Regions from separate parts of the Vibrio sp. 1401 genome, predicted to be linked through region 1. Evidence: predicted binding sites of a transcription regulator. Region 1 holds the regulator's gene; each other region holds the start of a gene.
The links. Region 1 encodes CRP, which controls carbon source genes, mostly activating them, when cyclic AMP is high. Its sites were predicted from a motif close to TGTGANNNNNNTCACA; they were not measured.

Region 1 (4,404 bases):
TAACCCGATGGTGATCTCTGATAAATATGGTGATTTGGATGCCACGGTTTACACCATCATCCAGTCAGCGTTTATCAGTGCTGGGCAGCGTTGTACGTGTGCTCGTCGTTTGTATGTGCCATTGGGTGAAAAAGGCGATGCGCTTATCACCAAACTCGTTGAAGCGACACGCAATATTCGCGTAGACCAACCATTTGCAGAACCTGCGCCATTTATGGGACCGCAAATTTCGGTCGCGGCAGCCAAGTTTATTCTTGATGCACAAGCTAATCTACAGTCTCTTGGCGGTGAAAGCTTGATTGAAGCGAAAGCAGGAGAGGCGGCGTTTGTTTCTCCAGGCATCATTGATGTAACGAACATTGCTGAGTTACCAGATGAAGAGTACTTCGGCCCACTTCTGCAAGTGGTGCGCTACGAAGGATTAGACAAAGCCGTGGCGCTAGCAAACGATACGCGCTTTGGCTTATCTGCTGGTTTGGTTTCAACCGACGACCAAGAATGGGAATACTTCGTTGACCACATTCGTGCAGGAATCGTGAACCGTAACCGCCAGCTTACTGGGGCAAGCGGTGATGCGCCATTTGGTGGTCCGGGGGCGTCGGGTAACTTGCGCCCAAGCGCTTACTACGCAGCAGATTACTGTGCGTACCCAATGGCATCAATGGAAGGTCAAGAAACTGTCTTGCCTGCAACATTGAGTCCAGGTGTAGCGCTATAAGTTTTAATAATAGAGTCGCAACTATGCATTGCGGCTCACCTTGCCGGCGCATCATTTAGGTATGGGTTGTAGTGATCGTTGGCAGAACACGAAAAGTGAGCAAAGACTCGGAAAAGCGTGTTGACTGACTGGCATTTACCGTCACAGGTTGATGGTTGCTCGTTCATTATTCTGGACAACTTTTGTTGTGAACGAGCAGCCAACTTCCGCTTACCTTTAAACTCTACATCTCGTAACAAGGAGTCGTTATGACGCCCGATGTGTTATTTGAATCGCTATGGCAAGATTACATTCAACGTCTTTGCCCTTCGGCTGCTAAAGTGCATCAGCTGCTTCAAGAAGATGAGCCTCTGATTAATGATCATATAGCTTTACGTACCTTCAATATCGCGCCTCTTGGTATTGAAACTCTAGCTAAGCCATTTGTAGCTATTGGTTACAAGGCGTGTGGTGATTACATTTTCGAAAGCAAAAAGCTGGTTGCTAAGCACTATGAGCACCCAGATCCGAAGCAACCTAAAGTATTTATTAGTGAGCTAAAAGTTGAAGAGTGCTCGCCTGAGCTACAAGAGATTGTGAAAAATTTGGTGGCACAAATCGATGCTGACAAGCTGAAAGATAGCGCATTCTTACATGGTGGACGCTTGTGGGATTTAAGCTTTGCTGATTACCAAACGTTGGCTAAAGAAAGTGAGTACGCATCTTGGCTTGCGGCGCATGGTTACGGAGCAAACCACTTCACGGTGAGCGTTAACCAGCTCAATGAATATGAAGAAGTGAAGCAGGTAAACGATCATCTGCGTACCGCTGGGTTTACCATTAATGAAAATGGTGGTGAAGTGAAGGGCACTCCTGAGGTGTTGCTAGAGCAGTCATCGACCATGGCAGATAAAGTAGCGGTTCGTTTTAGCGAAGGCACTGAAATTATCCCTGGCGGGTTTTATGAATTTGCTAAGCGCTATCCGATGGAAAATGGTGATTTGTACCCAGGTTTCGTGGCCGCTTCAGCTGACAAAATCTTTGAAAGTACGAATGGCTAAGTTTTAGGGTTAACCTGTTAAGCTTACTCATTAGTGTTCGCTGCACCCTATCTCATTTGGTCATGAGTAAATAAAAAGCCACCAATGTTGCCATTGGTGGCTTTTATAATTTTGTTCGTGTCACTCTAGTTCGAGATTAACGAGTACCGTAAACCACGATGGTTTTACCGTGAGCAGAGATTAGGTTCTGCTCTTCTAGCATCTTCAAGATACGACCTACTGTCTCACGAGAACAGCCAACAATTTGACCGATTTCTTGACGAGTGATCTTGATTTGCATGCCGTCTGGGTGAGTCATTGCGTCTGGTTGTTTTGCAAGGTTCAGAAGCGTCTGAGCGATACGACCAGTTACGTCTAGGAACGCCAGGTCACCCACTTTTTGGCTAGTTACTTGAAGACGACGAGCCATCTGCGCAGAAAGACGCATTAGGATGTCTGGGTTTACTTGGATAAGCTGACGGAACTTCTTGAAAGAAATTTCAGCAACTTCACAAGGAGATTTAGCACGAACCCAAGCTGTGCGCTCTTGGTCTTCCTCGAATAGACCAAGTTCACCAATAAAGTCTCCTTGGTTTAGGTAAGAAAGGATCATCTCCTTACCTTCTTCGTCTTTGATAAGAACCGCAACAGAACCTTTAACGATGTAGTACAAAGTTTCTGCCTTTTCGCCCGCGTGAATTAGCGTGCTCTTTGAAGGGTACTTATGAATATGACAGTGTGAAAGAAACCACTCTAATGTTGGGTCGGTTTGAGGTTTACCTAGAACCATAATATCTCACTTCCTCTGCAGGGTACGCTTGCGCTATCCATATTTTAGCTAAGCCTGAATTAGGCCTACTAGAATAAGAGCACTTTTTATATGCTGCAAGCTCTCTTGTGTTTCGGTAAGAAATAGTATCCTTTTTCGAAAACGATTTCTTGATTTTAATCGTGCCATGATTGAGATTTTGTAAGCAAAACTGTGCACATGATCACGGTATGAAAAGTAAACATCTTCGCAGGCAGGTTTTTAGCCAATTTTCCCTGTTTCGATGAGCTGTTGTAGGATAGGCCGAACTATGAGCTCCATTGCAAAGCTCATCTTACCGCCGGGTACGACAATCGTGTTGTGGCGTGACATGAATGAGCCATCAATCATGGCCAGCAGATATGGGAAGTCGACATTCTTGATACCGCGTAGGCGAATCACCACAAAACTCTCATCCAAACTAGGGATGCCTTTTGCATTAAGTGGGTTGGAAGTATCAACGGTCGGTACGCGCTGGAAGTTGATGTGAGTACGAGAAAACTGCGGAGTGATATAGTTGAGGTAATCGTCCATGGATCGCACGATTGAGTCCATTACCGCTTCACGCGAATGGCCGCGATCGCGAGTGTCACGTACGAATTTTTGGATCCACTCTAAGTTCACAATCGGCACCATGCCAATTAAGAAATCCACATGTTGAGCAACATTAACATCGCCATCGACCACGCCACCATGTAACCCTTCATAAAACAGCACGTCGCTGTTTTCGGGTAAGTCTTGCCACGGTGTAAACGTGCCTGGCATTTGATTGTAGGGAACCGCTTCGTCAAACGTGTGCAGATAACGGCGCACGCTGCCAGTGCCGTCATGCCCGAACTTACGGAAAAACTCTTCTAATCCCGGGAAGTCATTAGCTTGTGGGCCAAAGTAGCTAATGTGTCGACCTTGCTCGCGGGCTTTGCGGATTTCGATGTCCATCTCTGGGCGAGTAAAGCGATGGAAGCTATCGCCTTCAACCCATGCGGGTTTAACGTTCATCATATTGAACATTTTACGGAAGGCTTCAGATGTAGTGGTCGTGCCGGCACCGGACGAACCAGTAACCGCAATAATTGGGTGTTTAGCTGACATGACAAACCTTGTCGAAAATTACTTACCTGTAATGTGCAGTAGAGTTACTACTGCACGGTCGATATCCCACTATAGCACGTAACAATACCTTGTCATCGAGTGGGATACGGTAAAATGTGAAGGGTCTAAAATTTTGTTTTATGTTGAATATCGACGGTTTCGTGTAGCTCAGAGAACACGATAACCGCTTCACCTTTTTCCAATTGAGCTTTGACTTGATCAATTTTGTCTTGCAAAGAAACCTCGACGGTTCCGTAATCCGTTCCTTCGCGTAAGACGAATTCACGAATTAAGTTTTCCAATGTTTCCGGCGCAATGTCTTGCCATGGAATGATCATAAATACCTCTAACTTTTATGATGAGCGGCTAGTTTACTGCGTTCGTTGCTTGGATACAGCAGAAAGGTAATCTGCGGCGATACTTTCGTAATACGCGGGCAGCGCTTCCTCCAACCAAAACTTAGGTTTTAACGCCGTTCCTGTCAGGAAGCCAACATGGCCACCGTGTTCAAAGAGACGGTAATCAATGTTATCTGGCAGAACAAACTTCGGGATCACATCGTCGGTCATGAACGGATCGTCTTTGGCATGGATGATCAGTGTGGGTAGCGTGATTTGCTGTAGTTTACTTAAGCCAGAGCATTGGTCGTAATAATCTTGTGCGTCTTTGAAGCCATGCAATGGTGCGGTAATCAAATCATCGAATTCATACAATCGTGTGACACGTTTTATTGAGTTGTAGGACAGCGCAAGCTCGCCATGCAGTAG
Region 2 (4,404 bases), on a different contig from region 1:
TGCAACTGCAGCTTCGGCATTAGGGATGGCTGCGACGATTTACCACTGGGCACTTCATCCGTGGTCAATATACGCGCTCTTGGCTCTTGGACTGGCTATCTTTTCATTTAACAAAGGTTTGCCACTCACTATGCGCTCAATTTTTTACCCTTTGTTTGGTGAGCGTGTATGGGGTTGGACTGGTCATATTATCGATATTCTTGCAGTGGTAGCGACGGTTTTTGGTTTAGCAACATCGCTAGGCTACGGTGCATCTCAAGCCGCAACGGGTTTGAACTTCCTGTTTGATGTCCCAATGACCAATACCACGCAGGTCATATTGATTATTGGTATTACTGCGCTCGCTTTAATCTCTGTTGTGGCTGGACTCGATAAGGGCGTGAAAATCTTATCTGAAATCAATATGGGTCTTGCAGCACTGCTATTGCTATTTGTTATTGTTGTTGGCCCGACGATTGCGATTTTAACTGGTTTCTTCGAGAACATCGTTTCCTATGTGGCTAATATCCCTGCCTTATCTATGCCATTTGGACGAGAGGATGTGAATTACTCTCAAGGCTGGACGGCGTTTTACTGGGCGTGGTGGATTTCTTGGTCACCATTTGTGGGTATGTTCATCGCACGTGTGTCTCGCGGTCGTTCAGTTCGTGAGTTTATTATTTGCGTTATTCTTATCCCATCTTCAGTTTGTGTGTTATGGATGACGGCTTTTGGCGGTAACGCAATTAGCCAATACGTTAATGATGGCTACGAGGCGGTGTTTAACGCAGAACTACCTTTAAAACTTTTTGCCATGTTAGATGTTATGCCATTGGCTGAGATAACATCTTTTGTCGGCATTATCTTAGTCGTGGTGTTCTTCATTACCTCTTCTGACTCAGGATCACTGGTTATTGATACTATTGCTGCGGGCGGTAAGGTCGATGCACCAACGCCACAACGCGTGTTCTGGTGTACGTTTGAAGGTTTGGTTGCGATTGCATTGATGTTGGGTGGTGGTCTAGCTGCTGCTCAAGCAATGGCGGTGACGACTGGTTTACCGTTTACTATTGTTTTACTTGTTGCAACGGTATCTTTGATAAAAGGTTTGATGGATGAACCTCGTCCAAAGGCGGTTTCTAAGAAATCAAAATAACTAGTATCAGCAGTTAAATTATTGATAAAAGCGGTATGCGAAAGCATGCCGCTTTTTTTTGGATTTCTATTTTTCTCTGAGAAATGAACAGCATGGAAAACGGTCTTATTCTGGTTGTTTTTTGTACTGTGCATTTAGGTGACTATTTAATAAATTAGACCTCGAACTATTTTAACTTTTGGTTAATAGGTTTATTTTTGTGATTTGAATCACAAAAATACCGATAAAAAGGCGGATTATTTGATTTTTAGTCGCGAGGGATGCCCATAATAAAAAGGAAATTTAATTAGACCTCAAAGGATATGTATTTTCACATGATCACATCAGCACCTTGGGTCCTTTATCCAGAGATTGGAGAAGACTCAAGTAAAAAATGGATTTTTCGTGAGCCTAAAATCTCTGATGGTGACGACATTTACAGCTTGATTGCAGACTGTCCTCCATTGGACATGAACTCATCTTATTGCAATTTCCTACAGTCTACGCATTTCAGCAAAACCAGTATTTTGGTTGAGCAAAAAGGCGAAATCGCAGGTTTCATTTCCGGTTATCAGAAACCAGACGAGCAAGACGTTTTATTTGTCTGGCAAGTTGCAGTCTCACCTCGCTTTAGAGGTCATGGTTTAGCATTCCGCATGTTGAAAGAACTTCTCACCCGAGAGGAATTAGGCGGTGTTAAATCGGTAGAAACTACCATCACGGAAGATAATAAAGCCTCTTGGGCACTGTTCAAAAAGTTAGATGCGATGAACGGCAATTCTGGCCAAGTAAGCACATTTTTGGATGAAGAAGCCCACTTTAAAGGCAAACACGATACAGAATATTTGTATCGCATTCCTCTCAAATAATCCTCAAACAATAGGAAATAAAAACGGTCTCATCATGGATATTTTCAAAAAGCAGGAATCCAACGTACGCTCATATTCAAACAATTTCCCGGTCGTTTTTCGTAAAGCGAAAGGCTGCTGGCTAGAAACAGAACAAGGTGAACGATACTTAGACTTCCTTGCTGGAGCGGGATCTCTAAATTACGGCCATAACAATCCAGTACTAAAACAAGCGTTGCTTGAGTACATTGAAATGGACGGTATTACTCACGGTTTGGATATGCACTCAGAAGCGAAAGCATCGTTTCTGGAAGCGTTGGATACTTACATCCTTAAACCAAGAAACTTGGATTACAAGGTTCAGTTTACGGGCCCAACAGGTACTAACGCTGTTGAGGCGGCATTGAAGCTGGCTAAAAAAGTAAAAGGCCGCGACAGCGTCGTTGCGTTTACTAACGGTTTCCATGGTTGTACTGCTGGCGCACTGGCTGCAACGGGTAACCAGCATCACAGACAAGGTAACGGTTCTAGTCTAAGTAACGTCACTCGTATTCCATTTGAAGGTTACGCTGGCGTAGATGGTCTTGCGCTGTTCGAAACCATGCTAAATGATAACTCTGCAGGTATGGATAAACCAGCCGCTGTACTTCTTGAAACTGTGCAGGGTGAAGGTGGTTTAAATGCTGCTTCAAACGAGTGGTTACAACGTTTGAGCAAAATCTGTAAAGCCAATGACATTCTTGTGATTGTCGATGACATTCAAGCAGGTTGTGGACGTACCGGTACTTTCTTTAGTTTCGAGCCGTCTGGTATCCAACCGGATATCGTGACGCTATCGAAGTCGATCGGTGGTTACGGTTTGCCGATGGCTGTCGTATTACTTAAGCCTGAGCTTGACCAGTGGAAGCCAGGCGAGCATAACGGTACGTTCCGTGGCAATAATCACGCCTTTATTACTGCTGCAAAAGCACTAGAAATTTACTGGGCAAACGATGATTTTGAAACACACATCAAGCAGTGTTCAGACAAGGTGAGTGCAGTGATTGACCGTTGTGTTCGTCGCTTTCCACAAATGTTTGTGCAGAAAAAAGGCCGCGGCATGATGGTTGGTATTGAATGTATCAATGGTGACATGGCATCTGAAATCGCGAAAAACTGTTTCGAGAATGGAATGGTGATAGAGACAGCGGGTCCAGACGATGAAGTTGTGAAGTTCTTCTGTCCACTAACCATCAGCGAATCAGAGCTAGATCAAGGACTAAGCATCTTTGAAAATGCAGTAGAGACTATCGCTGCGAAACATTTCAAACAAGCATCTTAATAAGGATTTTAATTATGATCGTCAGAACTCTAGATGAATGCCGCAACAGCGAACGACGTGTTGTTTCAGATAACTGGGAAAGTGTCCGCATGTTGTTGAAAGACGACAACATGGGTTTCTCTTTCCACATCACAACGATTTATGAAGATACAGAAACTCATATTCACTATCAAAACCACCTTGAATCGGTGTTTTGTATGAGTGGTGAAGGTGAGATTGAAGTTGTAGGTGGAGAAACGTACCCAATCAAACCAGGTACATTATATATCCTTGATAAACACGATGAGCACTACTTGAGAGCTTATAAGAATAAAGAAATGGTAATGGCGTGTGTGTTTAACCCACCGATTACTGGCGCTGAAGTGCACGATGAAAACGGTGTTTATCCTCTCGTTGACTAAAAGATGATGGTGGGGTGCTTTGCCACCCCACACTTTACTATCTCTTCTTTTTTCTTTTTAAAGTTACCAATCAAAAAAGGCTTATCATGACATTTACCGTAGAAAAAATCGGCGGTACATCAATGACAGCATTTGATGCTGTTCTCGACAATATTATTCTTCGTCCCAAAACACCATACAATCGTATTTTTGTCGTATCTGCATACGGTGGTATGACCGATGCGCTGCTCGAGTGTAAAAAAACCAGTAAACCAGGCGTTTATCAGCTTATCGCGAAACGCGACGACAAATGGGAAGAAGCGTTAGCGTACGTTGAAAGCCGTATGTTGCTGACCAATGAAAATATTTTTGCGGACCCAATGAATCGTATCCGTGCGGATAAATTCATTCGCTCCCGCATTGCTGAAGCGAAAAACTGTATCGCGAATATTTTAGAAACCTGTCAGTACGGTCAATTTTCGTTGCGCCAGTACTTGCCTCAAATTCGAGAGTTTCTCTCGTCTATCGGTGAGGCACATAGTGCTTACAACACAGCACTAAAACTAAAAAATATGGGTATTAACGCTAAGTTCGTTGACCTGTCTGGTTGGGATAATCAAGCGCCAAGAAGCCTTGATGAGTCGATCAGTGACGCGTTTGCTGATATCGATGTATCAAAAGAACTGCCAATCGTGACAGGTTATGCTTACTGTAAAGAGGGCCTAATGCACACTTATGACC
Region 3 (4,404 bases), on a different contig from region 1:
TTATGCGTATTAAACCTCTTAGCTTAGCGGTCTTACTCTCTTGCTCACTTACCTTTGCAGCTCAGGCATCACAGGAAGAGGTACCGCTTCTCGATAATACTCAATCAGCGCAGTTGATTCGTAGTACCTACGAACAGGAACTGTTCACTTTCCCGGCGTTTAAAGAGGGCCATTTTGGCTTACGCATGTACCGCCAAACATTAGATGAGAAATATCACTCTGCCATTTGGACCGACATGGCACAAGTAGCCAGCCGGTTAAACCAATTTGCTAATGAAGTTGTTGAACCAGAAGACATCATTCTCTATTCATCTCAAAGGCTGACCACGTATCAAGAGAAAGAAACCGAACGAGGGCAGCGACGCTATACCGTGACTAAACACCATCCTGAGTACCTTTATCTTGGTGTGGATTTGCTTGGCGCAATGGCAAGAGCAAACGAATATGGCCTACAACATAAACAAGACAAAACGCTGAGAAAAATTATTAGGCGCTACGATTTCTCGCGTTACGTTACGGACAAAGAGATGATAGAGGCATGGGCAGCTCAGCTTGCAAACCAAGTCTACTGGCTTCGTCAGTTAGGAGAGCAAGATGTGGTCGAGGAATTCACTCAAACCTTCCGTGACACCTACCCCGACGATAAAGATAAGATGCTTTCAGCTCAGCAGTATTGGAACAAACTCTATGGTATGACGCACATCATCTTTGCCGATTCACAGTATTATCAGGAGCGAGTAAGCGAGAAGAAACACCAATGGATTTATGATTACTTTCGCAACAATATCGACACTATCCTACTGCGCGCCAAAGAAGACGTGATTGCGGAAGTCGGCATTTCGTTTTTGTTAGCAGGCTTGGACCATGATCCGGTCGTAAAGAAAACCCGCCAAGCCATTCGTCACGCAATCAACGCAGAAAAAGGGATGATTCCGTCGGTCGACGGTAACTTTGATCTCAAGTACGGCGAACACCGTAACGTGCTAGCCATCATGCTGCTCGATTGGAAAGGGGTACATAAAGCGCCAACTTATCAAGAGCACCCAGAGGCTTTTAAATCGATACCTTACGGCTTAATGCCCAAGCCTTAGAAATAACAAAACCCGCCATTTAGGCGGGTTTTTAGTGTGTATCTTCAATCTAAATTAGAGAGAGATAAAAATGCCCGCTAAGCACGCACTCATCAGGTTAGCGAGTGTACCAGCAGCAACCGCTTTTAGGCCTAGACTTGCAACATCTTTGCGGCGCTCAGGTGCCATCACGCCGATAGAACCCAACTGAATCGCAATTGAGCCAATGTTCGCAAAACCACACAACGCAAAAGTGATAATAATTTGAGTATGCTCAGACAGTGTCGCTTTGTGCTGCACAAAATCGATAAACGCAACAAACTCATTCATCACCACTTTCTGACCAATGTATGAACCCGCAGCTAGAATTTCGTAGCTTGGCACACCAATCAACCACGCTAGAGGTGCAAACAAATAACCAAAAATCGCTTGTAGCGTTACGCCAGAGAAACCAAGTATCTCACCCAAGTTTTCTAGCCCCGTGTTCACCATCGCGATAACACTCACGAAAGCGATAAGCATGGTACCAACAGCAACGGCAACTTTCATACCGCCCATGGCACCGCTTGCTAGCGCATCAATAACGTTACTTTCTTCTGATTTATCTAGCTCAATATTGTTGTAATCGCTTGGCGTTTGACGCTCAGGAACGATGATTTTTGCCATCATCAAACTACCTGGTGCTGCCATAAAGCTTGCCGCGATCAAGTATTTGAGGTCGACACCCAAACCAGCATAACCACCAAGCACACTGCCCGCCACTGAAGCCATACCACCAGCCATCACGGCAAACAGTTCAGAGCGAGTCATGTTAGAAAGAAATGGACGAATAAGAAGTGGTGACTCGCCTTGAGATAAGAAAATGTTCCCTGTTGCAACCAAAGACTCTGCTTTACTCGTACCCAAGAACTTCTGGATAGCGCCGCCAATAAATTGAATCACTTTTTGCATAATGCCCAAATAGTAAAGGGCGGAGATAAGAGCACTGAAGAAGATGATGATAGGAAGGACACGGATAGCGAAGATAAAGCCAGAAGAAGCGAGGTCACCAAAGAGGAATTTAATCCCTTCATCAGCAAAGCTGAGTAGCCCCGCGACACCATTACTTAAACTCGCCAGCGCCGCTTGACCCAACGGGAAATAGAGCACCAAAGCAGCAAACCCCATTTGTAGCATCAAGGCGCGAGATACAGTTTTCCAATTAATGGAAGAACGACCCTCAGAAAGTAGGAAAGCACAACCTAGCAGTGCAACAATACCAAATAGACTAAATAGAACACTCATGAGCTGGACCTACTAAACGTTGAAAAAGAAAAAAGAGCCAAAGGAATTGGCAGAAGAAAGGGACAACGCAGCGAGTGATAACTCACTTTTAGATCCAGAATGTAGACAGAACGAATAGTTCGACATCTTATTTTTACCTTATACAAGCAATTGAACGTAGCTGGTCCGGTCCGTGGGGTCATTCACTGCTGGCGAGCATGTTGCTTGGCCTGCTCCATGTGACGGCTTGTATGGGTAAGGGTCCTGAACAACTAAACCCTAATTCCCGCTTAAACGGGACGCAAGTATAGCCAACAAAAAGAGATATTCATCACATTTATTTACGCAAACGTTCAAGCGTTCAAAATTTAGGCAAAAGTACTCTTTTGTCGTCATACCATTAATAAAAGTAAGGGCATAAGGATAGGCGTTGATGGTAAAAAACATAAAAGTGACCAATAAATATGCAATCAAACTCGAAAGAGCCAAAATTCGTCATTTTACTCTCGCCAACAGGTGGATTTTGGTTATAATTCGCGTTGCTTCTTTCGAGGCCTCTGAGTATTCAGAGCATCATGATGCCGAGATGGTGAAATTGGTAGACACGCTAGCATGAGGTGCTAGTGCCTTTGGTGTGAGGGTTCGAGTCCCTCTCTCGGCACCATTATCCTTCTTCCCTAATTTTGTTCGAGTGTAATGCAAAGTTCTAAGCAGGCAAGACAGTCTACAGATGCTAACCAACTTCTGAGTGAGCTTGCGGTTCACGCTTTATTACACCTGCACTTTAAAATTCACGCGTCCTCGCATGGCCTCTCCCTTAAAGAACGTAATGACTTACTTCAGAAATGGCTGAAACCAAAACTGAAGAGTAATCGCTATAAGCTGATTAAAAAGCCGTTAAAATCTTTGACTCAGCAGGCAAAAGGTGAGAACGGAAATCTGGAAGCATTACTCGAGCGCTGCGTCGGTGCAGACAAACCCAGCAACCCTCAACCCGATCTAGATAGCTACTTGCTGCTGATCAACGAGATTGAGAAGAAACTGGGGACTACCGTGTTATTATCTCGACCGGAAGACGTCGACTTATCTCACGACCAACACGGCTGTTTGCTGTGTGTGCTTTCTGAGAACTTAAATCAGCACTTCGATGATAATAACGCCCTAATAGCTCCTATTTCGATGCTGTTCCGCGGACCAATGAGTCAACGCTCACTTTTCCTTGGCAGCATTTACGCCAGTGGTACCTTCAATTATGAAGTGCAGTATCAAGACGACCAGTTCGTTCGCATCACGTTAGAGTTAGCCTAACTGTAACGCTAAGAAATAAACGAATCGAAAAAGGCCGCGAAACTCGCGGCCTTTTGCTTATCTAGATTTAAACTTGAGTTAATCGATCTCTTTAAATCGAGCAGTAAAGTGGCGCAGCACTGGTGGCTCGTACTCGAAAGTGAGTCCTTTTAACTCATGTGCACGATTTTTCAGTTCGATAATCGCATCCGCAATGTAATCCATATGATCGTTTGTGTAGACACGACGTGGAATGGTCAAACGCATCAACTCAAGCTCTGACGCTTTTTGTTTACCCGTTTCCGGATCTCGACCAAGCAGCAACGATCCTATCTCTACTGCTCGAATACCCGCTTCCAAGTACAAAGCATTACACAATACCTGCGCAGGAAACTGATCAGCTGGAATATGTGGCAAAATCTTAGCGGCATCCACAAACACCGCATGACCACCCGTTGGGTATTGAATCGGAATACCGCCTTCACGTAAGCGCTCACCTAAGTATTGAACTTGGCTAATTCTATAGTGAAGAAAATCCTCATCCGCGGCTTCATACAAACCGCGAGCGAGCGCTTCCATATCACGCCCAGCCATGCCGCCGTATGTTACAAATCCTTCCATGGGTACGCAGCGCGTCTGCACCGCCTGGAACAACTCCTTATGATCACGAATACAACACATGCCACCAATGTTTACCATCGGGTCTTTCTTAGCTGACATGGTGAGCATATCACCGTACTGGTACATCTCACGGATGATTTCCAGAATCGATTTATTCTCGTAA

Region 2: ectA (diaminobutyrate acetyltransferase) is a predicted target of CRP. The motif match lies at 1,334-1,349, and genes of this name have one in related genera.
Region 3: R7Z77_RS00340 (NupC/NupG family nucleoside CNT transporter) is a predicted target of CRP. The motif match lies at 2,426-2,441, and genes of this name have one in related genera.

Annotation. Positions count from the first base shown of each region.
Region 1 is NZ_JAWOWF010000041.1:29,225-33,628, forward strand. Features, by position in the region: gene astD (succinylglutamate-semialdehyde dehydrogenase) at 1-718, shown strand, start outside; gene R7Z77_RS18255 (DUF1338 domain-containing protein) at 967-1,758, shown strand; gene crp (cAMP-activated global transcriptional regulator CRP) at 1,895-2,527, opposite strand; gene R7Z77_RS18265 (phosphoribulokinase) at 2,768-3,637, opposite strand; gene R7Z77_RS18270 (YheU family protein) at 3,763-3,975, opposite strand; gene R7Z77_RS18275 (hydrolase) at 4,009-4,404, opposite strand, start outside.
Region 2 is NZ_JAWOWF010000019.1:40,543-44,946, forward strand. Features, by position in the region: gene R7Z77_RS11790 (BCCT family transporter) at 1-1,135, shown strand, start outside; gene ectA (diaminobutyrate acetyltransferase) at 1,450-1,983, shown strand; gene ectB (diaminobutyrate--2-oxoglutarate transaminase) at 2,018-3,283, shown strand; gene R7Z77_RS11805 (ectoine synthase) at 3,298-3,684, shown strand; gene R7Z77_RS11810 (aspartate kinase) at 3,771-4,404, shown strand, end outside.
Region 3 is NZ_JAWOWF010000001.1:74,192-78,595, reverse strand. Features, by position in the region: gene R7Z77_RS00345 (DUF3541 domain-containing protein) at 3-1,091, shown strand; gene R7Z77_RS00340 (NupC/NupG family nucleoside CNT transporter) at 1,146-2,354, opposite strand; tRNA gene R7Z77_RS00335 (tRNA-Leu) at 2,914-2,997, shown strand; gene R7Z77_RS00330 (DUF2913 family protein) at 3,030-3,641, shown strand; gene R7Z77_RS00325 (tryptophanase) at 3,720-4,404, opposite strand, start outside.